Regions from separate parts of the Ruegeria sp. K5 genome, predicted to be linked through region 3. Evidence: riboswitches for the same ligand, from Rfam matches in the RefSeq annotation. Region 3 holds a riboswitch; each other region holds the start of a gene.
The links. A riboswitch is a leader RNA that binds a small molecule or an ion and turns the genes downstream of it on or off. The one in region 3 is predicted to bind cobalamin.

Region 1 (7,484 bases), on a different contig from region 3:
TGACATGATGTTCACAAACGCCGACGACACCTCGATCGAAGAAGCTTATCGCAGTCTGTTTCAACGCGGCGCGGTGGACGGGGTCGTGCTGCAAGGGCCCAAGGTGAACGAGCATCGGATTTCAGTGCTCAGCCGCATGTCCGTGCCGTTCATCGTTCACGGACGTTCAACCGGGGTGGACCTGCCTTATGACTGGATCGACGTGAACAACAAAAGTTCTTTTCAGCGCGCGACCCGGTTTTTGCTGGATCTGGGCCATCGCCGCATCGCGCTGATCAACGGGCTTGAGGATATGGATTTCGCCCATCGCCGCCGCGACGGTTATCTTGCTGCGCTGGCGCAGGCCGGGCTTGAGTTGGATCCCGATCTGATGCGCAGCGCCGAAATGACCGAAGTTTACGGCCATCACGAAACCCGCGCCATGCTGGCGCTGGACAATCCGCCCACCGCAATTCTGACTTCGTCCATGATCTCGGCCATTGGTGTGCGCCGCGCTTTGGAGGAGGCTGGCTTGCAGATGGGCCGCGATGTGTCCGTGATTGCCCATGATGACGACCTGTCCTACCTCAAGAACGGGCAGGACGTGCCCATTTTCACAGCCACACGCTCATCCGTACGTCAGGCAGGGGAACTGGCCGCCGACATGCTGATCGAGCGCATCAAGTCCCCGAACGATCCGACCAAAACCAAATTGCTCGAGGCGGAACTGGTCGTGGGCAGATCAACCGGCCCGGTGCTAAGCAGGTAACAAAATGAAATACACCCGCGCTGATTTCCCCAAGGATTTCCTCTTTGGTGTGGCAACTTCGGCCTATCAGATTGAAGGCCACGCGAAGGGCGGCGCTGGCCAGACCCATTGGGACACCTTCGCCGCCTCGCCCGGCAATGTCGTGCGAAATGAAAACGGCGATCTGGCTTGCGATCACCTGAACCGGTTCCCGCAGGATTTCGATCTGGTGCGCGAGGCCGGGTTTGATTGCTATCGCTTTTCAACCAGCTGGGCGCGGGTCATGCCCGAGGGGCGCGGTCAGGTCAATCAGGCCGGGCTGGACTACTACGACCGGCTGACCGATGCGCTGCTGGATCGCGGCATCCGCCCCTGCGCCACGCTTTATCATTGGGAATTGCCTTCGGCCCTGGCCGACCTCGGCGGCTGGCGCAACCGCGATATTGCCGGGTGGTTCGCCGATTTCACCGAGGTCATCATGGGCCGCATCGGCGACCGTATGCACAGCGTCGCCCCGATCAACGAGCCCTGGTGCGTGAGCTGGCTGAGCCATTTCGAAGGGCACCACGCCCCCGGCATGCGCGACATTCGTGCGGCGGCGCGCGCGATGCACCATGTTCTGCTGGCCCATGGGCGCGCCATTCAGGCCATGCGGGGGCTGGGGATGAACAATCTGGGCGCGGTGTTCAATCTGGAATGGGCCGAACCCGCCGACAGCAGCCCAAACGCCCGCGAAGCCACCGATCTTTATGATGGGATTTACAACCGTTTCTTTCTGGGTGGCGTCTTCAAAAAAGCCTACCCGCAGAATGTGCTGGACGGGTTGGAAAAGCACTTGCCAACCGGTTGGCAGGACGATTTCGAAATCATCGGAACGCCAGTCGATTGGTGTGGGCTGAACTATTACACCCGCAAACTGATCGCCCCGTCCGACACCGCATGGCCCAGCCTGAAAGAGGTGCCCGGCCCGCTGCCAAAAACGCAGATGGGGTGGGAGATCGAGCCGACGGCACTTTCTCGTTTTCTGACCCGCACGGCGCGGGACTACACCGGAGACCTGCCGATCTATGTCACCGAAAACGGCATGGCCAGCCCCGAGCGGCAGCAGGATGACGACCGGATAGAGTATTTGAATCAGCATCTTACGGCGGTGCAAACTGCGCTGGAACAGGGCGTTCCGGTCAAGGGTTACTTCATCTGGTCGCTGCTGGACAATTACGAATGGGCGTTTGGATATGAAAAGCGGTTCGGGCTGGTCGACGTGGATTTCGACACGCTGGAGCGCAGACCCAAAGCCTCGTTTAACGCGCTGAAGTCGGCGCTGGCGCAAGGTGAACCCGTTGCGGTGCCCTTGGCCCAACCGGCAGGTGCGGTGCACGCGCATTGGAACCTGGTGGCAGATATCGGCGGCACCAACACCCGGCTTGGGGTCATCACAAACGGAGAGCTGACGGATCTGCGCAAGCATCCGACCGGTACCCTGCCCGATCTGCTTGACGCGTTCCACAGCCTGCGTGATGACATCGGCACCGACCCTCAGGCCGTTGTCGCCGCAGGCGCGGGCCCGGTTCGCGATGGCGTCATCCAACTGACAAACGCCCATCTGGACCTGTCCGAGGCCGAGTTAGCCAAGGCCACAGGTGCCCGACATACCTATGTGATCAACGACTTCACCGCTGCGGCATGGTCCGTGGCCGAGGCAACGAAGGCCGATGTGGCCGTGCTGCAGGGCGACCCGACACCGCCAACCGGCACCCGTCTTGTCGTTGGCCCGGGAACCGGGCTGGGTGTCGGGGCGCTGTTGTATTCGGAAGGACATTACCACACAGCCTCGGGCGAAGGCGGTCATGTCGGTGTCTCCCCGCGCCACCGGGACGAGGTTGATATTTTCGAAGCCGCCCGCCACATCGCGCCGGACTGTTTCTTTGGCGACAGCCTGACGCTTGAAGCTGAAATGTTCCTGAGCGGAACAGGTCTGCCTGTCCTCTATCAATCCATCGCACTGGCCGCCGGTCAGACTGACGCACCGCACCGTCCGGCAAAGGACATTCTTCACGACGCCCGCAACGGATCGGATGCCCATGCCATCAAAGCGGCAGAGATGTTCACGACCCATCTGGGCGCTCTGCTGGGTGATCTGGCCGTCACCTTGATCCCCCGGGGCGGCGTGTTCCTGGTGGGCGGCGTGGCAGAGAAGAACCGCTGGCTGTTTGGCGAGCGTTTTCTGGACGCCTTCAATCAAGGTGGGCGATTCAGCGATTTGCGGCAAGGGATGAACCTTTATATCTCGGAACAGATCGAATTTGGCATTGTTGGCGCTAACAACTTCTGTAAAAATGCGCTCATGCGGTAAAATCGTGTGACCATTTCCAAAGAAGGACCGCGGGATGATCCTGTGTTGTGGCGAAGCCCTGATCGACATGATCGCCGAACCGACCAATTCGGGCGCGCAGGGCTATGTGCCCCATTCCGGCGGCGCAATTTTCAACACGGCCATCGCGCTGGGGCGCTTGGGCGCGCCGGTGGGGATGCTGACGGGCTTGTCCTCGGATATGTTTGGCGCGCAATTGGCGGACACGCTGAAGGCAAGCCATGTGGACACCTCGCATGTGATTGTCAGCGACCGCCCGACCACTTTGGCTTTTGTGAAGCTGGTGGATGGGCATGCTTCGTACAATTTTGTTGATGAAAACACGGCGGGGCGAATGTTGCAGCCCGAGGATATGCCACAGCAATTGCTGGCGACCTCGACCCTGTATCTGGGGGGGATCAGCCTGGCCTGTGAACCCTGTGCCGATGCCTATGCCGCGCTGCTCGACCGTCATGGCGGCGACCGCGCGGTGATGCTGGACCCAAATATCCGGCCGGGTTTTATCAAAGATCAGACCCGCTATCGCACCCGCCTGAACCGCATGATCGCGCAGGCCGATATCGTCAAGGTTTCGGACGAGGATCTGGATTGGATCATTCCCGGGCCGGAAACCCATGCCGAGAAGGTGCCCTTGTTGCTGAAGGCCGGGCCGTCGGTGGTGATTGTGACGCGGGGCAGTCAGGGGGCCTCGGGCTATCTGGCGGACGGGTCCGAGACCTCGGTGGCGGTCAAACCGGTGCAGGTTGTCGATACGGTCGGGGCTGGCGATACGTTCAACGCGGGCGTTTTGGCCGAACTCCACCGCGCCGGGCACCTGAGCAAAGAGGGCCTGCGCGCCTTGACACCTGATAGCCTGCGCGCGGCTTTGTCCCTGGGCGCAGAAGTCGCCGCCGTCACCGTATCCCGCGCCGGGGCAAACCCGCCCAGGGCGCATGAGCTTTGATCCCCCGAGGGAACCGACATGAAACGATCCGACATCAACGACATCAAGACCGAGGCGCAGGCCTTCATCAAATCCTTCGGCGCGGTCCTGCCGCCCTTCGCCGACTGGTCCCCTGATCAGATGCGCAGCGCAAAGGCCGACACGATCCGCGCCCGAGGGTTGGGCTGGGACATTACCGATTACGGTCAGGGCAAGTTTGATGAGCTGGGCCTGTTCCTGTTCACCCTGCGCAATGGCGACGTGAATGATCTGAACCAGGGTCGCGGTATGCTCTATGCCGAGAAACTGCTGATTTCGCGAGACAAACAATTATCTCCGATGCACCGCCATATCATCAAGGCCGAGGACATTATCAACCGGGGCGGCGGTGATCTGGTGATGGAGATCTACGCCTCGGACCCCGAAGGCGGCATTGATCGCGACAATCCGGTGGTTGTGCCCAGCGATGGCTGCGACGTGACGATCACGCCCGGCGAATTGCTGCGCCTGAAACCCGGCGAAAGCGTGACCCTGATGCCCGGTATCTGGCATGCCTTCTGGGCCGAGCGTGGGGATTGTCTGATCGGTGAAGTCTCAACCGTCAATGACGACCGCACCGACAATGTGTTCGAGCAACCGATCCCCCGGTTCGCGACCATTGAAGAGGACGCAGCGCCGGAATTTTTGCTGGTTGCGGATTACTAAACACTCAGTCCGCGCCGCCAAAATCTCGACCAGAGCGCTTGACAATTAAATCCGCGACAGACTAGCTGACCAGCGATGGTTCCCGTAGCGATGCCTGCGGGATGAAAATGGGAATACGGTGCGGCCCTGCGGCCAAATCCGTGACTGCCCCCGCAACTGTAAGCGCAGAGCGACGCCAAATCACCACTGGCTTGAACAGGTCGGGAAGGTTGGCCAAGCCACGACCCGCAAGTCAGGAGACCTGCCATCACCTGTGCAACCAACCCGGGGCGGGGTGTCCTGGAAGGAGGATTTGATGGCTCAATTTTTCGCCTGCGGGCGTGGCTTTTTCTTTTCGCGCGGTTTCCGCAGCGGGAACAGCCATGTCATCCCAAGCTGACCACTTCGTCCTGATCTGTTCGACCTGTCAGGGTGAAATCGAAGCCAAGGCAGCCAAGGCCAGTTTGGACGCAACCCTACCACCGGGGTTTGCGACCCGAATGATTGCCTGCATGGCAGGGTGCGAACGCCCCATGACCGTTGGGCTGCAAGCCGAAGGCAAGGCGCAGTATCTGTTCGGCGATATCCAAAGCCCCGCCGATCTGGACGCGATTGCCGCCTTCGCCCGCCAATTCCGCGACAGTGACGACGGCTGGACCAGTGCAACCGATCGGCCCCCTGCCCTGCTTTTCAAAACTCTGGCCCGTCTGCCGCGCCTTTCGACAGAGGGCGAGAAATGAGTTTTCTGGTTGCCAAGGGGCTCGAATACTACGCCCTGAATGGGGATGTGTTGCTACAGGATGTCTCCTTCTCATTGGATGAGGGGTCGATCCTGGCCATTGCCGGGCCAAACGGGGCCGGGAAAACCACGCTGTTGAACCTGCTTTGTGGCCTCGAACGTCTGGCCTTGGGCGATGTGACGATCAAGGGGCAAAGCCTGCGTCAATTATCTGCCCCTGAACGGGCACGCACCATCGCTGTGGTCGGGCAGCAGGAACTGCCTGACGGCAGGCTGAAACTGCGCGACTATGTGGCCCTTGGGCAAATCCCGATTCAGGCCGACCGGTCAGCCGAGGATCATAAGGCCGATCTTGAGCGGGTGCTTGAGATCACCGAACTGGTCCCGCTGGCCGATAAACCGATGCAACGTCTGTCCGGCGGCGAACGTCAGCGGGCGCATATCGCACGGGCCCTGGCGCAAAGGCCATCGCTGCTGTTTCTGGACGAGCCGACAAACCACCTCGACCCCGACGCCAAGGGCCACATGCTGTCGCTGGTGGCCGAACTAGGCGTGACGGTTGTGATGATCGTGCACGATCTGGTCATGATCCCCGAATTCGCCACCCATGTCGCTTTGATGAAGGCAACCCGCATGACCGGCTTCGGCCCGGTTCCCGAAGTTCTAACACCCGAGCGTGTGCGCGATACGTTTGGCGTTGACTACCTGTGTTTCCAGCACGAAGGGCGCGTGATCCCGGCGCTGGATATCCGAAAACGAAAGCTGTCATCTTAACAGGAGAATTTGATGATGCAGAAATTCTGGTCCGTAGTCCTTGTTTCGGGCCTCGCGAGTGGTGCGGCGGCACATGAAGTGACCGTCGACAATTGCGGAGAACCACTGGTGTTCGACGGCACGCCCGAGCGGATTGTCGTGCACGACATGAACATGACCGACATGGCCTTTGCGCTGGGTTTGCAGGACAAGATTGTCGGCCTGACCGGCATTACCGGCTGGTACAAGACCAGCCCGGATTTCGATGCAAAACGCGGTGACATCCCGGAACTGGCGCCCAAATACCCCACCGTCGAAAATCTGGTCGCGGTCGAGCCGGATATGTTCTTTGCCGGTTGGTATTACGGCATGCAGCCGGGTGGCGAAGTCACCCCCGACACGCTGGAACCCTTTGGCATCAAAACCATGGTCCTGACCGAAAGCTGCGTTCACCTGAACAAGGACCGCCCCGAAGCCAGCATGGACCTTCTGTTCGATGACGTGCTGCGTCTGGGCAAGGTGATGCATGTGGAAGACAAGGCCGAAGCGTTGGTTTCGGGCTGGAAAGACCAGCTGGCGGCCATCGAATCCAAAACCGCAGACCTGCCGAAACCCCGCGTCTTCCTGCTGGACGGTCCCGCCGATGCGCCCTTTACCGCCGGTAAATTCGCCATTCCAGACGCCATGATCGAGGCTGCGGGCGGTGTCAGCGTCACCCATGACATGGACACCAGCTGGGGTCGCACCTCATGGGAAGCAGTGGCCGCCGCAAACCCCGAATTTCTGGTCCTACTGGACTATCAGACCGGGAACGGTGCCGAGGACACGTTCAAGTTTCTGCAGGAGCATCCGGCCATGTCCCTGACCGATGCCGTCAAGAACGAACGCTGGATCGGTCTGCGCTATGAAGAGCTGACACCGGGACCGGCAAATATCGACGCCATCGAAAAGATGGTTTCGGCCATGCACCCGGAGCTCAACTAAAATGGCTCAAACGGGGCGTGCGGTCCTGCTGGGGGCGGTCATTCTGACCGCCCTTTTGCTGCTGTCCGTTGTCTATGGCACGACATCCATTCCTGTCGCAGACGTAGGCACAGCGATCATGCTGGGCACCGGATTGACCGAAGGCGAGATGTCCCCCCTGCATCGGATCGTGTTCGACCTGCGCCTGCCCCGCGCCCTATTCGCGGCGGTCATTGGCGCTGGTCTGGGTGTGGTCGGCGTGGTGCTGCAAACCACCACGCGCAACGATCTGGCCGACCCGTTTCTGTTTGGCCTGTCTTCGGGC
Region 2 (7,484 bases), on a different contig from region 3:
ACATTCATTCCGCCGCGCTGGCCAGCGAACTGGCCGGAGAGATTTACGGCCTGAACGTCTTGGCCCGCCATATCGAGGATCACGGCGACAACACCACGCGCTTTTTGCTGATGTCCCGCCAGGCCGACCTGTCTCGCCGGGGGGCGCATGAGATGATCACCAGCTTCGTGTTTCAGGTGCGCAACATCCCGGCCGCGCTGTACAAGGCCATGGGCGGCTTTGCCACCAACGGCATCAACATGACCAAGCTGGAAAGCTACATGCTGGATGGCTCGTTCACGGCGACGCAGTTCTACGCAGACATCGTCGGGCACCCGGACGACCGGAACGTGCAACTGGCCATGGACGAGCTTGAGCACTTTACAACCAATGTCGAGATCCTGGGCGTCTACCCGGCAGCGCAACCGCGCGGTTGATGCGGGGTTGTCACGGTCGGGATGAATTGAATTCTGACCGCCGGAACCGCGAACCGCGCCCTAAGCCCCGTGCTTGTGGCGCTGCTCCAACTCGCGGGCAAACTCGCCCAAGCGGATCTGAAACTGTTTGCGGAACCGGGCCTGACCCAGCTTCATCGATTGCAGCAACAGCCGGGCGGGCAGGGATTTGGCGCTGAGCGACATTTCAACGCTCAGGCGGGTTCTGCGTTGTGACAGGGCCAGAAAATCAACCGTGGTGATGCCGCTCATACCTTTGCTGTTGGCTTCGAACCGCATTTGCGCGGGGCGGTCGCAATCGGTCATCACCACCGACATCTGACGCGGTTTGCCGCGCAGTTTGAACTCGGTCTCCCAGGTGGTCCCGGCCTCGACCGGGGCGTCTTGGGTCGTGCGCCGAACATCGATGCCGCGCCGCATGGCCATACGCTCGAACCGTTCGAAATCGGCAACCATTTCGAATACCGAATTGATCGGGGCTTCGATATCTTCGCGCGCTGAAAACTGCATGTCTGCCTTTGCTGCCTTTTGTCCAGTTTTTCCTTAGTCCAGCGTGTCCGCAAGCCAGTTTTGCAACAGAAAATGCGCGATGGCCCCTTTTCGAGCGGGCAGCAGGGTTGGATGCTCGCCTGCGAAAGCCTGCATTATTTCCGTTTTGCTGACCCACATCGCGTCTTCAATCTCGACCGGATCGATCACGATGTCACGCGACAGCGCCTCGCCCGCGCAGCCGAACATCAGCGAGGCCGGGAACGGCCAGGGCTGGCTGGACAGGTACGAGACCGCACCGACCGGCACGCCTGCCTCCTCCATCACCTCGCGCCGTACGGCGGCCTCAAGCGTTTCGCCCGGTTCGACAAACCCAGCCAGCAGCGAATACATCCCCTCGGGCCAGCCGGGCGAGCGGCCCATCAGCACCGCGTCACCATGGGTGATCAGCATAATGACAACCGGATCCGTACGCGGAAAATGCTGCGCGCCGCAGGTCGGGCAACTGCGCTGCCACCCGGCCTGCGAGATTTCACTGGGCGCGCCGCATTTGGCGCAGAATTTATGCGTTTCATGCCAGCCGATTACCGCCTTGGCCGTCGCCGCCAGTTCGGCATCAAGGGGCGACAGGCGGGTCATGATCCGGCGCAGCTCGGCAAAGACATGGCCTTCGGGCAGGTCGGGATGTTGCTGTTCGGTCCGGTCGACAAACGCGCCAACACCGGTCAGGTCCAGCCCTTCGGCGGCCCAGTTCGAAATATCCAGCGCAAACAAAGGAGCATCTGAAGCATCCAGCCCCAGAAAGATCGGGGCAGAAACAATCCCTCCGGGTCCACGTGTGATCAGGGGATGAGACATGGGCTGCAAAGCCAACCGATCCAGCCTGTCACCCTGCACCAGCAGTTTACCGCGCCACAGCAGAACACATCTGGCTGCCGGATCGCCTTGTGCTTGTGACAACTTCTCGGCGTCGCCCCGAATATGGGCCGCACGGTTCAGACCCGCGCCACCGAAAGTCACCTGTTCTGCATTTATCATCACCTGCCCCTTCGGCTTTGCTGACAGGGCTGCCATGACTGCCCCGGCGTTGCAATGGCCTTTCGCGGTGCCGGGCCATGCGCGGCCAGAGGCAATGCTTGCACAGGCCTGGAAACATTGGCATTAAGTCTACCAATTGTTGATTTTGATTTAGCACCAGCATCCAATAGTAGAATTCAAGAGTGAAAACTGGACCTTTTAGACCGGGTCAAACTGAAAGTTCGGATGTGCATATTCGTATTCTCGCGACAACTGATCTGCACATGAATCTGACCGGTTTCGACTATTACTCGGATCAGCCGGACCCCACGATCGGATTCACGCGAACCGCCAGTCTGATCCGCGCAGCACGAACCGAAGCAGACGGCGCACTTGTTTTGCTGTTCGACAATGGCGATGCGCTTCAGGGCACGCCGCTGGGCGATCAGGCGGTACAGGACCCTGACGGCCATCCAATGATGCAAGGGTTTGCGTCCCTGCACTATGACGCCGTCGGGCTTGGCAATCACGATTTCGGCTTTGGGCTGGAGGTGCTGGACACTGTTCTTGATCAGGCTCCATGTCCCGTCCTGTGCAGCAATATGCGCCGCCGGTCTGGGGTTTCGCAACGCTGGCAGGGCCATGCGGTGCTTGACCGATCGATTTCGCTGAACGGGCAAGACATTCCCATCCGCGTGGGCGTGTTGTCGGTTTTGCCCCCTCAGACCGCGCAATGGGAAGCGCATCATCTGGGCGATGACATCACGATCGCGGACTGTCTGAAAGCGGCGCGACGCACCGTGCAGACCCTGAAATCGGCGGGGTGTGACCTGGTCATCGCGCTGGCCCATTCCGGCCTCGGTCAGGTTCAGGATGTACCGGGGTTGGAGAATGCCGTGATCCCGTTGGCCGCCATTGACGGCATTGATGCCCTCGTGGCCGGGCACACACACCTGACCCTTCCCGGCAACGACCATCAGGGGCTGGCCCATGTCGACCCTGAGGCCGGATTGGTCCATGGCAAACCGGTTGTCATGCCCGGGTCTGCAGGAAGTCATCTGGGCGTGATTGATCTGAACCTGTCCCACTCTGCCGATCTCGGGTGGCAAGTCACCGACCAGCAGGTCGGGTTGAGACCGCTTCGCCAAAACAAACCCACCCCTGAAACGCCAGAGGATCCCGACATGGTCCGGCTTTTTGCACCCGTGCACGCCCGAACCCGCACCAAGATGGCCGAGCCGGTGGCGCGAATCGCACAACCGATGCACAGCTATTTCAGCTTTTGCGCCGTTGATCGGGGGTTGGCATTGGTGGCCTCGGCGCAAGCTGCTGCACTACGCCCCTATCTGTCCGGCACTGCACTGGCCAATTTGCCCATGTTGTCCGCCGTTTCGCCCTATAAATGCGGCGGTCGGTCCGGGCCGCGCTATTATACCGATGTCCCGGCGGGCGAGGTTTGTTTGCGCCACATTGCGGACCTTTACGTCTTTCCGAACGAACTGAGGGCGGTGAAGGTCAGCGGCGCTCAGGTGCTGGACTGGCTTGAGATGTCGGCGGGTCTTTTCAACACCCTGCGTCGCGACGCCGAGACCGATCTGATCGACCCCGGTCGGGTTGGGTACAATTTCGACCTTCTATTTGGCCTGACCTACCAGATCGACCTGTCCTACCCGGCCCGGTTTGACGCTCGGGGGCAGTTGATCGACAATTCTCACCGCCGTATCCGGCAGGCCAGAATTGACGGGTCTACGCTTGACCCCAATCAGGATTTTGTGGTCGCGCTCAACAATTACCGCGCCAATGGTGGCGGGCATTTCCCGTTTGTGGAAACGGCTGAGCCGATCAACCTGCCCGCAATAGATATCAAGCGAATCCTCCGCGATTATCTGACCGGGAACCTGCCCGCCGACCCGCTGTCTCAGGCGGTTCATCCGTTTTCGTTCACGCCGCAGGCCGGGGTTCAGGCAATCCTCAGTACGGGGCCCGGCGCGCTGAAGTACCTGCCCGAATTGCAGAACTACGACCCTATCGTTCTGGACCCGGACCCGCAGGGGTTCGAACGCATCCGGCTGACACTCTGACGGGTTGTCATTTTCCCCAGGCTTCCCTATATCAAGCGCTGAGAGGTTGGCGCGGGCGAGCGCCTCGCCAACCTGGTCAGGTCCGGAAGGAAGCAGCCACAACGAGCCCCGCTTGGGTCGATGTCCAACCTCTCACCTTTCCCCCACGTATCCGCTCATCAGCACAATCAGGCAACCAACCGGGGCCAGATTGCCGAATTCCGGCGGGCAAATGCGCCGATATGGCCGATCTCTTTCACTCCGAACTCCTTGGGTGACAACAGGTGCCGCCGCGCGTCCGGCCCATACAGATCCGCCAGACGCCATACGGCTTGTGGCGGGACGGTCTGATCGTCGTCGCTGGTGAACAGATCTACCGGAACACCCAGATCCGCCCAGCGCGCCAGTGGCAGTTTTTGCCCGATCTCAGGCACATAATTCAAAGGTGCGGTGCACCACCTGCGCCATTGCCAATAGACAGAGCCCGGCAGATCGGCACCGAACCCAATGGCTTTGCCGGGCAGATACCCCAGGGCTTTCACAAGCAGCGGTACATGCCCATGCCAGAACGCCCAGGCCAACCCCCGATAGGGCCATGGGTGATCGGACAGCGTCACCAACCCCGAGCAAACACAGATCATCCGGTCGATCTGGTCGATATCCGGCTGAATCGGCCCCAGCATTCCGCCGACGGAATGACCAATGCTCCACTGCCGGGCGTCGGGAAACCTTCGGCGCATCTCGGCCCGTGCTGCGGGCATATCGATCAGGGCCCAGTCCGACATCGTGACCTGCGAGTCGCGCATGGGGCCGGAAACAGAGTGACCGAAATCGCGATAGTCGTACGTCAGGCAGGCCATGCCACGCTCGGCAGCCAACCACCGGGCAAAGTGCTGGTAGTAGTCGCGCGGCACACCGGTCGCCCCGTTCAGTACCACCACCGTTTCGGGATCAGTAAAAGGCCGATACAGCCGCGCCGACAGGTGCGCCGGGCCAGCGGGAAACTGAAAATCCTCGATCTTCACGTGCTGTTGCGTGTCCAACATCGAACCTGCGGGCCTTTCTGAACCAATCGGTTTACCTGCCCAAGAGGCACAACAACCCGCAGCCGAGTCAACCCCGCTGCCACTTGACCACACGTCGCCCGGCACAAGACATGTGTACGCGACACCCAAAACCGCGCTTGACTCAGAACGCGAACAGACGCTAGCTGTTGTGTGATGGTTTCCGATCCACACAATAGGTCGGGATGAAAAGGGAACACGGTGCGGTTCTGCCCGGTCAAACCGGAAGGAACCAAGGCCGCGACTGCCCCCGCAACTGTAAGCGGTAAGCGATGCCGGAATGCCACTGGCCGAAAGGCTGGGAAGGTCGGCAAAGCAACGACCCGCAAGTCAGGAGACCTGCCATCATCAACGTAACCGAAACTCGGGCGGGGTGTCCGGGCAGGTCCTGACAGCGTTTCTTCTGTCTCACCTGTATCATCCCCCGTCCGCCGCGCGGAGGGCGCAGGATGATCTGGAAGACAAAAACCCACGAATACGTGGCGACCATTTGCCAACGCACAGGCGGGCCCTGCCCCGCAATGGCGCGCATGGCACGCGCGCTGGCCGAGGCAATGAACAAGGCCGACCACGTCACCAGCGAAGGATTCGAAATCGAAGGTAGCAGCGACCTGACGCATTGCGCGCAAGGGTGCATGGCCCGCTTTCGCGCCGGACCAGAACAGATACGCATCTTCTGCGGGACCGAGGCGGACACGCCGATCCAAACGCTGGATACCTATGCCGACCTGATTTTTAACGAGACATGCGCGGCCCTTCCGTCCGGGGCCTTGCCAAGAACGCCTTGCGCCATGCTTGAGGTCTTGGCCCTGAGACCTTCAAGACCAGTGCAGGAACCGGCGCGGGTATCAGCCTGAGCGCGCATCCAAAGGTGCGTGGGTCGCTTTCGTGGCCCATGCCATCTGCTCGTCGGTTTCCACCGCGCAGGGGCGCAGGGCCCGCAACCGGGCCAGCGCCTTGTCTGCCGGTTCCCCGCATTCCAGCATCAGGCGCAAGACCACCATACCGGATCGCCCGCACCCACCCCGGCAATGCACCAGCACCCGGCCACCGCCGGACAAAGCCTGCCGCGCCGATGCGCTGACCGACCCCCACCGATCCTGAACGGCGCGCGGCGGGGCGCCAAAATCCTCGACCGGCAAATGAACCCATCGGCTGGCGCGGCCCTGAATGTCACTGCCAAAGGTCCGGGCCCCGTCCTGCAGCATCTCAACTTCCGTGGTCATCGAGATCACAAGACCGGGTTTCCAATCCGCGATTGTATCCAGATCGCCCGCATAATCTCCGCCGCGTCCCGGCATCGAGGTCAGCGCAAGTGTTCCGCCTCCGACTTGCAGCGCGTAGACGACCAGTTGCGACATCAAAGATTTCCTCCCAAACCCAAGCCTGCTTTTAAAATGTGCTTCAAAAATACTGAGATTCCAGTTTACGCCGATCTCGGGTCTTTCCAAACCAAATTTCGCCAACCGCGCGGTGGACGCGGGCTGCAGCGACCACTACGCTGCGACGACGTCCCGAATCCGCCAGAGCAGACATGACCGACACAGACAGCCCCGCCTATCAGGTTCTCGCCCGCAAATACCGTCCGGAAACCTTTGCTGATCTGGTGGGTCAGGACGCGATGGTGCGCACGCTGAAAAATGCGTTCGAAGCCGACAGGATAGCCCAGGCCTTTGTCATGACCGGCATACGCGGCACCGGCAAGACAACCACGGCGCGGATCATCGCCAAGGGTATGAACTGCATCGGGCCGGACGGCGCTGGTGGCCCCACGACCGAACCCTGCGGTCAGTGCGAGCATTGCGTGGCCATCATGGAAGGCCGCCATGTCGACGTGATGGAGATGGACGCCGCCAGCCGTACCGGCGTCAATGATATTCGCGAAATCATCGACAGCGTCCGCTACCGCGCCGCCTCGGCCCGCTACAAGATTTACATCATCGATGAGGTTCACATGCTCTCGACCAGCGCCTTCAACGCGCTGCTCAAGACGCTGGAGGAGCCGCCCGAACATGTGAAGTTCATCTTCGCCACCACCGAGATTCGCAAGGTCCCGGTCACGGTCCTGTCCCGCTGCCAGCGCTTCGACCTGCGCCGGATCGAGCCCGAAGATATGATCGGTCTGCTGCAAAAGATCGCCAGCGCCGAAGGGGCCGAGATTGCCGAGGACGCGCTGGCATTGATCACCCGCGCGGCCGAGGGGTCTGCCCGCGACGCAACCTCGTTGCTGGATCAGGCGATTTCTCATGGCGCAGGCGAAACCACCGCTGACCAGGTGCGCGCCATGTTGGGGCTGGCCGACCGTGGCCGGGTGCTGGACCTGATGGATATGATCCTGCGCGGCGATGCCGCCGGGGCCCTGACCGAGCTTAGCGCGCAATATGCCGAAGGGGCCGACCCGCTGGCGGTGCTGCGTGATC
Region 3 (7,484 bases):
TAGCGTAACAATCGAGCCGCACTCATGCCTGCAGCCCCGCAGCTCGAACCTGCTCAGGCGTCACCAGCTTCGTTGCAACCAAATCCTCGATCTGCCGGTTTGTGATGTGGCGGCACAGGGGATGGCGCTCGTGGATCCACTCGGCGAGGCTGGCGCGACCTTTGGCTTCGGCCTCTCGCGCCTTCTCGCGGTCGGCTTGCAACTGGGCAAGCCCCTTCTCCCATCGGCGCATCTTGAACCAATTGTCCGAAAAACAGACCTTGCTGCGCGTGTATCCCTCGCTTTCCTTGGCATAGGCTTTGATCGCTTGCTTCAGATCATCGGGCTCTACCCCGGCTTTCACAGCCGCTGCGATCAGGCGCAGACTGGTTCGCCGGTCTCGGATCCTGTCTTCGGGATAGGCCGCCAAGATCTTCTCAGCTTCAAGATCTTCAACCTCCTCCGCCGCCTCGCGCCTGCGCGTAGGTGGTTTATGGATGGTTTTAGGATGGTTTGGGGTCCACCGTGAACCCCGTACCCCGTTCACGGTGGACCCCGTACCGGGTTCAGGCTGGACGGGGTTCACAGTGACCCCCGTCTCAATATCGGGTTCAGCCGTGGGTTCGAGCGCGGCCACGCGCTCCAGAACGATGCGGTAAATGACGGTGTAGCCATTCTTGCAGTGCCGCCGCCCCGTCTCAATCAGAATGCCTTCTCGCAGGAAATCGATAATGGTGCGCTTGACCGTGCTCTCGCTAAGCTCTGTGTGGCGCTGGATCGTCCCCTTGGAACACCAGATGCCGGAGCCGTCATCGCTCGCTTTGTCGGCCAGGAACATGATAATCTGCTTGCGGGCGGCGCTGCCAAAGCGGCGCTCGGCGCATTCATTCGCTATGCGCCAGCTCATTGGATCACCTCACCGGTCAGAGGCCAGGAAAAAGCCGACTGAGCGTTTGCGGAGCGGTAGTGGCCCGTGCTAATGTCTTTCGAAAGCTGACAGGCTTTTTCTATTTGGCCCCGGTTCACAGTTGCCGCTGTGACGGGGCCTTTTTCGTTTTGAACCGGCGAACTTGGCTTTGAAACTTTCGCTTTTTGTTCACTTTTTGTCAGGGGGCATTTTGCACCCCTAAGTCGTTGTTTTTGCTTTATCTCTTTCTGGATTGCAAATCCGTGTACACCGGTTCGATTCCGGTACTCGCCTCCACTTCCTTCAATACCTTCACCTCGCGACGCAAAGACGAAAGCGCGCCCCTCTTAGGAATCGCGCCCCGCCGGGATAACCTCATAACCCGGTTCTTCAGGTTCATCGTCCTGCATTTCAGGTGGAAAGCCGGGCGCGCGGATGTCGAGGCCGGTGGCGTCTTCCAGGCGTTTGATGATGTTGGGCGACAGTTCGCGTTCGCCGTAGCGTGCGATGCCGTCCTCGAAGATCTTGATCATGATCGGGTTGATCTCAAGCGGGACACCCGCGCGGTCGGCGACGTCCTGAAACAGGCCGATATCCTTTTTGACAAGGTCCATTGTGAAGGAAATATCGCGCGAGCCGTTCAGGATGACCTGGCTTTCGGTCTCATGCACAAACGACGTACCGGACGAGATCTTGATCGCCTCATAGGTCGTGTTCAGGTCCATCCCGGCGGCTTTGGCGGTCACCAGCGCTTCGGCGCAGGTGATCAGGTTGGCGGTTGCCAGATAGTTGGTTAGAACTTTCAGAACCGAGGCCGAGCCCAGATCGCCCGTATGCAGCACCCGACGGCCCATCGTTGTCAGGAAAGGCAGGATTCGCTCAAAGGTATCGCGGTCACAGCCCGCGAAGATCGAGATATTACCGGTTGCCGCCCGGTGGCATCCGCCGGAAACCGGGCAATCAACTGCCGCCCCGCCCCGCTCGATGACCATGGCACCCAGCCGCTTGGCCTCGGCCTCGTCGGTGGTGGACATCTCCATCCAGATTTTGCCGGGGCCGACCTCGGGCAACATCTCTTGCATCACCGCGTCCGAGGCGGCAGGCGATGGCAGGCAGGTGATCACCGCGTCGCAATCGCGCATCAGCTGGGCCGGGCTTTCGGCGGCCTTTGCGCCTTTTTCGACGAACTCTGCCACCAGGTCTGCATTCAGGTCATGGACCGTCAGGTCGATCCCGTTGCGCAGCAACGAGCCCGAGAGTTTTCCGCCCACATTTCCAAGTCCGATGAACCCAACTTTCATTATTCGCGTCTCCCTGCGTGTTTTCCGGTATGCGACCATGTCGCGTGCACCGCGTCATGCCGCCCAGCGACGCTGGCAGGTCGCTTTTCATCCTAGCCACGCGATGGTGGTCGCATCGCGCTTGACAACCTGCCCGCACGTACCGCATGTCCCTGTCGTTGGTGTCGGCGACAGCCGATGAAAAGGGAATGCGTCAACGGATTATCCGCCAAACGCAGCCGCCCCCGCGACCGTGACCGGAGAGGGTGCCCAATGCCACTGGCTGCAAAGCCGGGAAGGCGGGACATCCGACAGAGGAGCCAGACGAACCGGGCCTCTGACATCCGCAAGCCGGGAGACCTGCCAGCACCCGAAGTTGAAACCGGGCGGGGTGTTCCGGTGTCGGGTCCATGTGCATCGCGTGGCCCGCATGAAACCCCGTCCCCCGCGAAGAGGATTTGGGGGGATGAGAGACATGACCGAGACTGCGCCGGTCGAGCTGCTGGTCTGCACCACGTGCCGCCGTGGTCTGCCCATCGAGGATGATGACCAGCGCCCCGGCACATTGCTGCACAAAGCGCTGGAACAGGCGGATCTGCCCGAGGGCGTCACGCTGAAAGCCGTCGAATGCCTGTCGAACTGCGATCAGGGCTGCTCCATCGTGCTGCGCGGCGGGCCGGATCGCTGGACTTTTGTCTATGAGAACCTCAACGAAACCGATCACGTTGACGTCATCGTCGACGGTGCGACTAAGTATCTGGCCACCGAGGACGGCTTGGTCAAATGGCGCGAGCGCCCCGAACATTTTCGCAAAAACTGCGCCTCGCGCATTCCCCCGATTGGAGCCCTGAAATGAGCAACCTCGAAAAACTCCCCGTCACCGTCATCACCGGCTTTCTGGGCTCGGGCAAAACGACGCTGGTCAAGCATCTGATGCAGAACCCGCAAGGCAAACGTCTGGCCGTGGTGGTCAACGAGTTCGGCGATGTGGGCGTTGATGGCGACATCCTGAAATCCTGCGCGATCCCGGATTGCCCGGCGGAAAACATCATGGAACTGGCCAATGGCTGCATCTGCTGCACCGTGGCCGATGACTTCATCCCCACCATCGAGGCGCTGATGGCGCTGGAGCCGCGCCCGGATCATATCCTGATCGAAACTTCAGGCCTCGCCCTGCCGAAACCGCTGCTGAAGGCGTTCGACTGGCCCGATATCCGGTCGAAGATCACCGTGGACGGCGTGATCGCCTTGGCAGATGCCGAGGCTGTCGCCGCCGGTCGCTTCGCCCCGAATGTCGAGGCGGTGGATGCCCAGCGCTTGGCCGATGACTCGATCGACCACGAAACACCTTTGTCGGAGGTGTTCGAGGACCAGATCTCCTGCGCCGACATCATCCTGCTGACCAAACCCGATCTGGCCGGTCCCGAAGGTGTGGCGAAAGCCAAAGAAATCATCGCGGCCGAAGCCCCGCGCCCTCTGCCCGTGGTTGAAGTGGCCGAAGGTGCCGTGGACGTGCGCGTCGTGCTGGGCCTTGAGGCCGCCGCCGAGGATGACATGGACGCTCGACCGTCGCATCACGACGGCCACCACGACCACGAGCATGACGATTTCGAAAGCATCATCGTCGAACTGCCGGAACAGACCGAACCCGCCGATCTGGTCGCCAAGATCGAACGTCTGGCGAATGAGCTGAACATCCTGCGCGTCAAGGGCTATGCCGCCGTTCAGGGCAAACCCATGCGTCTGCTGGTGCAGGCCGTCGGTGCCCGCGTCCGGCACCAATATGACCGCCCCTGGGAGCCCGGTGAGGAGCGCCGCTCGCGCCTTGTGGTCATTGCCGAGCATGACGACATCAAAGAAGCCGCGATCCGCAATATCCTCGTAGGTGTGACCGAGGCTGCCGAGTAAGCCATGCACGTCGTCTTCCGCGAAAGCCACGGGTTAGAGGAAACCGAGACCCCGACCGATCTGGGCCAGAGCCCGGCGGATCTGGTGGTGCTGTCGTTCTCGGACAGTGACCTTGGCGCTTTTGCGGCGGGCTGGCATCGCGGTGGGGGCCCCGAGGGGCGGATGCCGACGATGCGGCTGGCGAACCTAACGGCGCTCAAGCACCCTCTGTCGGTCGATACCTATGTGGAACAGACGCTGGAGGGCGCAAAGGGTATACTGATCCGCCTGATCGGCGGTGTGCCCTACTGGTCCTACGGGTTGCAACAGGTTCTGGCACTGGCGCAGGCCAAGGGCATCGCGCTGGCGGTCCTGCCTGCGGACGGGCGCGAGGATACGCGGCTGGATGACTATTCCACCCTGCCCATCTCGACCCTGCGGCGATTGGCGCATCTGTGCGACACCGGCGGAGAGGTCGCGGCGCAGGCCGCCCTGGCGCAAATGGCGCTGGCGGCGGGGCTTTATGCCGGGCCGGTGATGGGGGCCAAGACGTTGCCCGAATGCGGCGCGTGGTGCCCGGATCGCGGCGTGATCCCGGTGGATGCCGCCTTCACGGGCGATGCAAAACGCATCCTTGTGACCTTCTACCGGGCCTATCTGACCTCAGCCGACACCGCTCCTGTCGCGGCTCTGATCCGCAGCCTCCGCGCGCGGGGTTTTGAGGCGGTGGGCCTGTTCGCTCCGTCTCTGAAAGCGCCCGCAGCAGCCGATTGGCTGCGTGAGCAGGTCGTGGCGCTGGCCCCGTCGGCCATCATCAACGCCACCTCATTCTCGGGCAAAGGCGCGTCGGGCACCTCGCCTCTGGACGCCGCCAACGTGCCGGTATTTCAGGTCGCGCTGGCCACCTCGCGCCGCAAGGCATGGGCCGAGGCGGAACGCGGGCTATCCCCCGCCGACCTCGCCATGCATGTGGTACTGCCCGAAGTGGACGGGCGGATTTCAGCGGGCATCGCCTCGTTCAAGGAACCGGGCAAGCGCGACCCGCATCTGGAATATTCCCGTTTCGCCCACCGGGCCGAGCCCGAGCGGATCGAAGCGATCATCGACCGCGTGTCAGGCTGGCTTAACCTGCACGACAAACCCAAAGCCGATCAGACGCCTGCGCTGGTGCTGTCCACCTATCCCGGCAAGGACTGGCAGATGGCCCATGCGGTAGGCCTCGACGCGCTGACCTCGGCCGAGGCGATGCTGTCCGATCTGCAAGGCGCAGGCTATGACACCACCCCTGCCGAGCCGATTGCCGATGCGCTGCCGGATGCCCGGATTTCATGGCCGCTGCAGGACTACCTGACCGCATTGGCCGAATTGCCCGAAACCCTGCGCAGTGATCTGCAATCCGTCTGGGGCAAGCCCGAAGATGACCCGGCCTGCGCCGATGGAGCCTTCCATTTCACCGCCCTGCGACGCGGCAAGGCCCTGATCGCACTGCAACCCGAACGCGGCACGCCCGAATTGCGCGATGACGATTACCACGACCTCTCGCGCACCCCGCGCCACGGCTATGTTGCGTTTTACCTGTGGCTGCGCCAAGGGCTGGGCGCGGATGCGCTGATCCATATCGGCGCGCATGGCACGCTGGAATGGCTGCCCGGCAAATCGGTCGCCCTGTCCGCCGCCTGCTGGCCCGAGGCGCTGATCCGCGATCTGCCGGTGATCTACCCGTTCATCGTCAACGACCCCGGCGAGGCCGCACAGGCCAAGCGCCGGATCGGAGCCGTCACGCTGGGCCATATCCCGCCCGCGCTCAAGGAAAGCGGCACGCCGGATCGGATGGTGCGGCTGGAATCGCTGCTGGACGAGTTCTCGAACGCTGACGGTCTGGACCCCAAGCGCCGCGACCGACTGCAAGAGGATATCCGGGACGAGGCGCAGGCGATTGGGCTCGAAAGCGACCTCGGCCTGGATCAGGCCACCTGCACCGCCGAGGCGATCACCCGCATCGACCGCTTTGTCTGCGACATCAAGGAAAGCCAGTTCGGCGACGGGTTGCATATCTTTGGCCGGGTGCCCGACGTGAGCGGCAATTTCGACCCGGCACCCTCGGCCCATGCCGAACGTGCGGCCCTGCTGGACGCGCTGGCGGGCAAACGGATCGAGGCTGGCCCTTCGGGTTCCCCTTATCGCGGTCGGTCGGATGTGCTGCCAACGGGGCGGAACCTCTACACCACCGATCCACGGTCTGTGCCCACCCGCGCCGCCTATACCCAAGGGGTCAAACTGGCCGAGGAACTGGTGCGGAGGCATTTGCAGGAAGAGGGCGATTATCCCAAGGGGCTGATCGTCGACCTCTGGGGCTCGGCCACCATGCGCACCGCCGGGGAAGAATTCGCCATGGCGCTGCACCTGCTGGGCGTCAAGCCGGTCTGGGACAAGGGGTCCGAGCGCGTCTCAGGCATCGAAGTTCTGCCGATCACCGACCTCAGCCGCCCGCGTCTGGATGTCACCCTGCGCGTCTCGGGACTTTTCCGCGACGTGTTCCCGACGCTCTCTGCGCTTTACGGTCAAGCGGTGCGGGCCTTATCCGAACGGGATGAGGCACCGGACTGGAACCCCTATGCCGGGCAGGCCCCGGCTGCGCGCGTGTTCGGCCCCGCGCCGGGCAGCTATGGCGTGAACATGACGCAACTGTCTGAAATTTATACGGATGAGGCCCGCACGCAGGCGGGTGAAGCATGGTTGCAGGCCAGTTCCTATGCGCTGGAAGGCGAGCATATCGCGCAGGACGTCGATGGGATCACGCAGCGCGTCGCCAATGCCGACAGCTTTGTCCACCTGCAGGACCTGACCGAGACCGACCTGCTGCTGGCCAACGATTACGCCACGCACGAGGCCGGGTTTGCAGCGGCCAAAAAGGTGACCGGCGGCGAGGCGCAGCTGTACCATCTGGACAATACCAACCCGGACAATCCCCGCGCGCGCACCCTGCCCGAAGAGATCAGCCGCGTTGTCCATGCCCGCGCCGCCAACCCTGCTTGGATCGCCGGAATGCAGCGGCACGGGTTCCGGGGCGCTGCCGAGATCGCGGCGACATTGGATCACATGGCGTCCTTCGCGCATCTGTCGGGCACGGTCGCGCCGCATCTGTTCGATCTGTATCACGACGCAACGCTGGGCGATCCGCAGGTCGATGCCTTTCTGGCCGAGGCCAACCCGCAGGCCCATGAGGCCATGCAGGACCGGTTCCGCGCGCTGTTGGAGACCGGGCTGTGGAACACCCGCCGGAACTCGATCCGCGCCGATCTGGAGGGGCTGGGATGAGCGCCCCCGTCATACAGGGCTGGTGCCCCGGCGCACACCGCCCGATGATGTCGGGCGACGGTCTGGTGGTGCGGGTACGACCCCGACTGGCGCGTCTGACGGTCGATCAGGCG
Region 4 (7,484 bases), on a different contig from region 3:
CTGCTCAAACGGATCGAGGCGCAATCGCAGAACGGCTATGTCTACACCCCGCCCCCGAATGTCAGCCTTGTGATGGAGGTTGGGGCGATGACGGCAGACCCCAGTTCCGACCTTCACAAACGGCTCGACGCGATTTCGAATGCGCCAAACGAGAAGGCCGCGCTGGAAGCGGGTGAGGAACTGATCGACTGGGCGAAAAGCAACAAGGCTTATCAGGCGGCGTTTGGCGGGTCGGCACCCACATAAGCCCTGTTGGATTGGTGGGGTTGAAACGAATTCAGTGGCACTCGCCTTGATTTCGAGACCTCGTTCCTGGATCTCATCCAACACACGCTGATAGCGCCAAGCTGCATCACAGGCCGTTCTTCACTCGGGCATTCTGAATGGTCGGTGCGCGTGGTCTTGCAAACCGCGCCCATTTGTATACCATTGGATACAATTGATCCCATGACATCGGGCCTGAAAATTGTCCGTCCAAGCCACATCACCAAGCCGCCCCGTAAGGCGGGCCATCACCTTCGGCCTTGCCGTGCTGGGAACGGTCGTATTCTGGATGCTGGGCCTGCCCCTACCCTTTCTGTTCGGCCCCATGACCGCCTGCCTGATTGCGGCACTGGCGCATGCGCCGATGGAAGGGTTCGGGCAGATCTCGGTCGCGGCGCGTACCATCCTGGGCGTGGCGGTGGGGGCTTCGATCACGCCTGATCTGTTTGGCCAACTGCCGAAAATGGCAGCGTCAATTGCTCTGATCCCGCCCTTCATCCTATTGATCGCTTTGGTCGGGGTGCCGTTCTTTCGCAAGGTCTGGGGCTTTGACGACAAAACGGCCTTTTACGCCGCGATGCCCGGCGGGTTGCAGGACATGATCATCTTCGGCACCGAGGCCGGTGCCAATCCGCGCGCCCTGTCCCTGATCCATGGCACGCGCGTGCTGATCATCGTGACGCTCGCCCCGTTGTTCCTGACCCTGTTCTACGACGCTGACCTGACCAACCCCATTGGCGAACCCGCCCGCGACCTGCCCTTGCACGAACTGGCGCTGATGGTCGTGGCCGCCATTGTCGGCTGGAAAGGCGGTGAGCGGATCGGCCTGTTCGGAGCGTCCATTCTGGGCCCGATGATCCTGACTGCGGCCTTGTCACTGGGCGATTTCATCCACACCCGCCCACCGCGCGAGGCGATCCTTGTCGCGCAATTCTTTATCGGCTGCACCATCGGCGTAAAATTTATCGGTGTCACATGGGTCGAGCTGCGCAAAGTTGTGGCGGCGGGCTGCGCCTATGTTGTTGTGTTGGCCATACTTGCGGCGGCCTTCACGGCCCTTGTGACCACGTTGGGGTTCGGGCAACCGATTGAGGCCTTCCTAGCCTATGCCCCCGGCGGGCAGGCTGAAATGACGGTCTTGGCCATCGTCTCGGGCGCGGATCTCGGGTTTGTCATTACCCACCACCTGACACGGATCGTTCTGGTGATCATCGGCGCGCCCATCGCGGCCAGTCTTCTGGTGCGCTGGTCCCGCTCTCGGGATTAGAGGGGTTTCGCAGTTTGATTTGGATTCAATTCCTTCCGGGTTGCAATCCGACGCTGCGTGCTTTGCTGGCACCAGTAGACAGGGCTTTGGCCTTATGAGACTGTGCAGCCGATGGTGTCCGACGCTCTGAGTCGGCTGAAAAGGGAATGCGGTGCGGGCAAACGCCCAAGGCCGCAACTGCCCCCGCAACTGTAAGCGGCCAGCGACCCCCGACAGACCACTGGATGACCCCGCTTGGGTTGTCCGGGAAGGACGGGGACAGCGATGAACCGCAAGTCAGGAGACCTGCCATCTCCGGCGCATATGTGCCGCAGTCACCTTAACTCGGGCGGGGTGCCCGTGGACGGAGCGACAAGAGATGGACCGCACTGGCCAGACATCACTGTTGATGCCCCACACAAGCCGCCCAAAAGCGCGGAGGGCGTCGTTATGCTTGACCTGACCATTTCCCAACTGGACACCGGCCACGTGCCTCCGCAGCGCGCGCAAGAGCTGGGGCAGATGGGCTATATGCAATGGCTGGGCGGCCTGCCCGGTTCCGCGAACTACCATGCGCAGGCGCGGATTGCTTTGGCCAAGGCCAAACCGTTTGCCGAGACCTCACCCGCCATCGCTGTGTTCTGCGACCTGCTGGCCAGATCCATGCAGATGCCCCTGGAACCATTGTTCCTGGCCCTGCCCGCAAAACAGCGCCGAGGGGGCCATCGCGCGCGCCGCGCCGCCTTATGACCTCATGCGGGCAGTTCAGCCTGTGCCATCGCCCGCATTTTGGACGATTTTGGCCAGGCAAAGCTTTGACTGCTTATTAGTGATTTCGTTGGATTTGCACGCCGAACAAGGTGCATTATGACGCAAACTCATAATTTAGTCGAATAACAATCATTTCACCTCATAATGCCAACGCGCTATACCTTCGGCCCACACAGCCGATTGGATACCGCGAATGCTTGACTTTACCTTGCCCGACACACCCGCGCTCGCGACGCTGCGCGCATTGGCTGCCCAGCGCATCCTGATCCTTGACGGGGCCATGGGCACAATGATCCAGACGCTGAACATGACCGAAGAGGATTTTACCGCCAACGGTCACATCCATGGCCCCGGCTGTCGGCATCACTATCACCCGGATCATCCGCAACAGGGCAACAACGACCTGTTGGTGCTGACCCAGCCGCAGGCGGTTGAGGATATACAGTATGAATTCGCAATGGCCGGGGCGGACATCCTTGAAACCAACACTTTTTCCTCAACCACCATCGCGCAGGCCGATTACGGGCTGGAGGCTGCGGTGCATGATCTGAACGTCGCAGGCGCGCAGGTGGCGCGGCGCGCGGCGGACCGGGCCACGGCTGAGGACGGCAAACCCCGGTTTGTGGCCGGGGCTGTGGGGCCGACGAACCGGACGGCCTCGATCAGCCCGGATGTGAACGATCCCGGATACCGCGCCGTCAGTTTTGATGATCTGCGCATAGCCTATGGCCAGCAGATCGACGGGCTGATCGAAGGAGGCTCTGACCTGATCCTGATCGAGACGATCTTTGACACGCTGAACGCCAAGGCGGCGATTTTTGCGGCTTTCGAGAGCTTCGCCAAGGCCGGACGTCGCCTGCCGCTGATGATCTCGGGCACGATCACCGATGCCTCGGGCCGGACGCTTTCTGGCCAGACACCCACCGCCTTCTGGCACTCGGTCGCCCATGCGCGCCCTTTCACCGTCGGGCTGAACTGCGCCCTTGGCGCTGCATCCATGCGCCCGCATATGGCCGAGATTTCGGGCGTGGCGACCGCCCTGACCTGCGCCTACCCCAACGCGGGCCTGCCGAATGAGTTCGGCCAGTATGACGAAACACCGAACCAGACCGCCGCTCAGGTCGAAGAGTTTGCCCGCGATGGCATCGTCAACGTGGTCGGCGGTTGCTGCGGCACCACGCCCGACCATATCCGCGCGATCGCCGAAGCGGTTGCGCCCTTTGCCCCCAGAAAGGTACCCGCATGACCCGTCATCTGCGCCTCTCGGGGCTGGAGCCTTTTGTCCTGACGCCAGACATCCCCTTTGTGAATGTGGGTGAGCGGACCAACGTCACCGGCTCGGCCCGGTTTCGCAAGCTGATCGTGAACCGCGACTATGCCGCCGCGCTGGACGTTGCGCGGGATCAGGTGGAAAACGGCGCTCAGATCATCGACATCAACATGGATGAAGGGCTGATCGACAGCAAACAGGCGATGGTCGAATACCTGAACCTTGTCGCGTCCGAGCCCGATATCGCCCGCGTGCCAATCATGATCGACAGCTCGAAGTGGGAGGTGATCGAGGCCGGGCTGCAATGCGTGCAGGGAAAGCCTGTGGTGAACTCGATCAGCCTGAAAGAGGGCGAAGAGGCGTTTCGCCATCACGCGGGTCTGTGTCTGGCCTATGGGGCTGCTGTGGTGGTCATGGCCTTTGACGAGGCCGGTCAGGCCGACACCTTCGAGCGCAAGACCGAGATTTGCGCCCGCGCTTATCGCATTCTGGTCGAGGATATGGGGTTCCCACCCGAAGACATCATCTTTGACCCCAACATCTTTGCCGTCGCCACGGGAATCGAGGAACACGACAATTACGGCGTCGATTTCATCGAGGCGACCCGCTGGATAAGTCAGAACCTGCCCCATGCACATGTCTCGGGCGGGGTGTCGAACCTGTCTTTCAGCTTTCGTGGCAATGAACCGGTGCGCGAGGCGATGCATGCGGTGTTCCTGTACCATGCCATTCAGGCCGGGATGGATATGGGCATCGTCAATGCGGGCCAACTAGCGGTCTATGACCAGATCGATCCCGACCTGCGCGAAGCATGCGAGGATGTGGTCCTGAACCGCCAGCCGAAATCCGGCGGCAGCGCGACCGAGAACCTGCTGGACATCGCCGAACGTTTCCGTGGCGACAAGCGCGAAGAGAAGGTCCGGGACCTTGCCTGGCGCGACTGGCCGGTCGAGAAACGGCTGGAGCATGCGCTGGTCAACGGCATCACCGAGTTCATCGAAGAAGACACCGAGGCCGCGCGCGTCAATGCCGAACGTCCCTTGCACGTTATCGAAGGCCCTTTGATGGCCGGGATGAACGTCGTGGGGGATTTGTTTGGTGCAGGCAAGATGTTCCTGCCGCAGGTGGTGAAATCGGCCCGTGTGATGAAACAGGCCGTGGCCGTTTTGTTGCCCTACATGGAGGAAGAAAAGCGCCGGAATGGCGGTGAGGGCCGGCAATCTGCGGGCAAGGTGCTGATGGCGACCGTGAAGGGGGACGTGCACGATATCGGCAAGAATATCGTCGGCGTGGTTCTGGCCTGCAACAATTATGAGATCGTGGATCTGGGCGTCATGGTCCCGCCGCAGAAGATCCTGCAAGTCGCGCGCGAGGAAAATGTGGACATTATCGGCCTGTCCGGGCTGATCACGCCGTCGCTGGACGAGATGGTGCATCTGGCCTCGGAGATGGAGCGCGAAGCGTTCGATATTCCGCTGCTGATCGGCGGCGCAACCACGTCGCGGGTGCACACAGCGGTCAAGATCGCGCCGCGTTACACGCATGGGCAGGCGGTCTATGTCACCGATGCCAGCCGCGCTGTCGGGGTTGTCGGCGCATTGCTGAGCCCGACGCAGAAGCCCGATTATGTCGCCGGGATTCAGGCCGAATATGCGGATGTGGCCGACAAGCACGAGCGCGGCGAACGCGCCAAGAACCGCCTGCTTTTGGCCAAGGCGCGGGCGAATGCGCTGAAGCTGGATTGGGATGATTACGAGCCCATTGCTCCGTCCTTCACCGGCGCGCGCGTGCTGCCCGATTGGGATCTGGCCGAAATTGCGCGCTATATCGACTGGACGCCGTTCTTCCAGACCTGGGAAATGCGCGGTGTCTATCCCGGAATTCTTGAAGATGAAAAACAGGGCGCGGCGGCGCGGGCGCTTTTTGCCGATGCGCAGGCAATGCTGGAACAGATTATCGCAGAGCGCTGGTTCACACCCCGAGGGGTTGTTGGATTCTGGCCTGCCAACGCGGTCGGCGATGACATCCGGCTGTATACCGGCCCGGATCGCGCTGAAACTCTGGCCGCCCTGCACACGCTGCGCCAGCAGACCGTAAAACGCGGTGATCGACCGAATGTCGCGTTGTCGGATTTTGTCGCCCCGGAAGGCCATAGTGCGGACCATGTCGGCGGGTTTGTCGTCACGGCGGGACCGGAGGACTCTGACATTGCCGAGCGGCTGGACAAGGTCAACGACAATTACGGCGCGATCCTCGTCAAGGCTCTGGCCGATCGGATCGCCGAAGCCATGGCCGAGATGCTGCATGAAAGGGTCCGGCGTGAATTTTGGGGTTACGCAAAGGGTGAAGACTTCGACCCACAGGCCCTGATCAGCGAACCTTATGCCGGTATCCGCCCCGCGCCGGGCTATCCGGCCCAGCCCGATCACACCGAAAAACGCACGCTGTTCAGCCTGCTGGACGCCGAGGCCGCGACCGGAGTGGCGCTGACCGAAAGCATGGCGATGTGGCCCGGTTCATCTGTCTCCGGGCTCTATGTCGGGCACCCGGACAGCTATTATTTTGGTGTTGGCAAAGTGGAACGCGATCAGGTCGAGGACTACGCCCAGAGAAAACGGATGACCGTGGAAGAGGCCGAACGCTGGCTGGCCCCGGTGCTCAACTACGTCCCGGCCAAGGCATCGCGCAAGGCAGCCGCGTAAGGTGATATGTTGTCAGTCAATCGCCGGGCTAAGAAGTCAGCAAACCCGACAGTTTGCGCGCACCGTCCTGTAGCAAGGCAAGAAATTGTTTCAAACTGTTCAGATCATGGCGCTGCGTCGGCGCATGAACGGACAGAGTGGCGGCCAGCCTGTTGTTCTTGTCTATGACCGGGACCGCAATGGCCGTCATACCGGGCATGAACTCCTCATCATCTGTCGAATACCCGTTCTGTGCGACGCGGGTTATTTCGGCCCGCAAGGCCTGGGGCTTCGTTATCGTGCGGTCGGTATTCGGGCTGAGGTTACCTGCGGAAAGAAACCCATCCAAAGTGCTCGGGCGCAGGGTCGACAAATACATCTTGCCACTGGCGGTGCAGTGAAACGGGACTTGTGTTCCGATCGGCAACTGAATTCTCAGCGGCCATTTCGTCTCGACCCGGTCCAGATAGATCATACCCTCGCGATCCGGGATCGCCAGATTGCAGGTTTCGCCGATTTCATCCGCGACGCCGCGAATAATGGCCAAACGGGCCGTGCGAAGATGTTCGGACGACACTGTATTCAGCGACAGCTGCCGCAAGCGCGGACCGGGACCATAAGACCGACCATCCAGATCACGCTGAAGAAATCCTTCGGCCTCGGCTGTTTGCAGCAGGCGATGTATCGTGGGCTTTGCCAGACCCAATGCGTCGATCAGGTCCGAGGGTTTGACGGCGACGCCGCGCCGTGCCACCTCTTCCAGGATCAGCAGCAGGCGCAGGTTCGTGGGAATCTGGGTGTCTTTGTCTTTTGTGTCCGCTTCGGTCATCCCGCAACAGTCTAGTTATTTGGCAGCAGGATCAAGGCCAGATCGGGCACCAGCGAAACCAGAATCCAGACCGACAGCAGTGCCACCAGATAGGGAACCGTATAGCGCAGAAGCCGGAAATAGGGCACGCCAGTCACGCCCGACGCCACATACAGGTTCAACCCGTACGGAGGCGTAATGAACCCGATGGACGCGCCGACCAGAAAGATCACCGAGAAGTGGATCGGGTCAATCCCGACCGAGGCTGCAATCGGCGCAAGGATTGGCGCAAGGATGATGGTCACCGGCAGGCTTTCCAGCACCATGCCCGAGAAGAAGACAATCACCATCGAGGTAAACAGAACTGCATGGTAGCCGCCCATCGAGGTCACGAAGCTCCCGATGGTTTCCTGTGCCCCCAGCAGGGACAGGATTTGCTGCATC

Region 1: linked by a shared signal. The riboswitch ahead of ACR0MO_RS11900 (DUF1636 family protein) and the one ahead of ACR0MO_RS00325 (DUF1636 domain-containing protein) in region 3 are both predicted to bind cobalamin.
Region 2: linked by a shared signal. The riboswitch ahead of ACR0MO_RS20265 (hypothetical protein) and the one ahead of ACR0MO_RS00325 (DUF1636 domain-containing protein) in region 3 are both predicted to bind cobalamin.
Region 4: linked by a shared signal. The riboswitch ahead of ACR0MO_RS14690 (hypothetical protein) and the one ahead of ACR0MO_RS00325 (DUF1636 domain-containing protein) in region 3 are both predicted to bind cobalamin.

The regions. Positions count from the first base shown of each region.
Region 1 is NZ_JBQFML010000003.1:143,443-150,926, forward strand. It holds gene ACR0MO_RS11875 (LacI family DNA-binding transcriptional regulator) at 1-748, shown strand, start outside; partial or broken gene ACR0MO_RS11880 (GH1 family beta-glucosidase) at 753-2,057, shown strand; gene ACR0MO_RS11885 (glucokinase) at 2,121-3,080, shown strand; gene ACR0MO_RS11890 (carbohydrate kinase family protein) at 3,115-4,041, shown strand; gene ACR0MO_RS11895 (D-lyxose/D-mannose family sugar isomerase) at 4,060-4,725, shown strand; cobalamin riboswitch at 4,785-4,988, shown strand; gene ACR0MO_RS11900 (DUF1636 family protein) at 5,088-5,444, shown strand; gene ACR0MO_RS11905 (ABC transporter ATP-binding protein) at 5,441-6,217, shown strand; gene ACR0MO_RS11910 (ABC transporter substrate-binding protein) at 6,230-7,180, shown strand; gene ACR0MO_RS11915 (iron ABC transporter permease) at 7,182-7,484, shown strand, end outside.
Region 2 is NZ_JBQFML010000014.1:1,850-9,333, reverse strand. It holds gene ACR0MO_RS20295 (prephenate dehydratase) at 1-416, shown strand, start outside; gene ACR0MO_RS20290 (SRPBCC family protein) at 477-944, opposite strand; gene nudC (NAD(+) diphosphatase) at 978-1,961, opposite strand; gene ACR0MO_RS20280 (bifunctional 2',3'-cyclic-nucleotide 2'-phosphodiesterase/3'-nucleotidase) at 2,144-4,021, shown strand; RNA gene ffs (signal recognition particle sRNA small type) at 4,061-4,159, shown strand; gene ACR0MO_RS20270 (alpha/beta hydrolase family protein) at 4,189-5,046, opposite strand; cobalamin riboswitch at 5,205-5,425, shown strand; gene ACR0MO_RS20265 (hypothetical protein) at 5,514-5,921, shown strand; gene ACR0MO_RS20260 (phosphatase domain-containing protein) at 5,913-6,425, opposite strand; gene ACR0MO_RS20255 (DNA polymerase III subunit gamma/tau) at 6,599-7,484, shown strand, end outside.
Region 3 is NZ_JBQFML010000001.1:64,338-71,821, reverse strand. It holds gene ACR0MO_RS00335 (hypothetical protein) at 23-886, opposite strand; gene ACR0MO_RS00330 (NAD(P)-dependent oxidoreductase) at 1,234-2,226, opposite strand; cobalamin riboswitch at 2,330-2,548, shown strand; gene ACR0MO_RS00325 (DUF1636 domain-containing protein) at 2,642-3,022, shown strand; gene cobW (cobalamin biosynthesis protein CobW) at 3,019-4,074, shown strand; gene cobN (cobaltochelatase subunit CobN) at 4,078-7,371, shown strand; gene ACR0MO_RS00310 (cobalamin biosynthesis protein CobG) at 7,368-7,484, shown strand, end outside.
Region 4 is NZ_JBQFML010000005.1:124,148-131,631, reverse strand. It holds gene ACR0MO_RS14700 (nucleoside 2-deoxyribosyltransferase) at 1-246, shown strand, start outside; gene ACR0MO_RS14695 (AbrB family transcriptional regulator) at 467-1,531, shown strand; cobalamin riboswitch at 1,627-1,838, shown strand; gene ACR0MO_RS14690 (hypothetical protein) at 1,961-2,260, shown strand; gene ACR0MO_RS14685 (homocysteine S-methyltransferase family protein) at 2,475-3,527, shown strand; gene metH (methionine synthase) at 3,524-6,253, shown strand; gene ACR0MO_RS14675 (IclR family transcriptional regulator) at 6,282-7,061, opposite strand; gene ACR0MO_RS14670 (TRAP transporter large permease) at 7,073-7,484, opposite strand, start outside.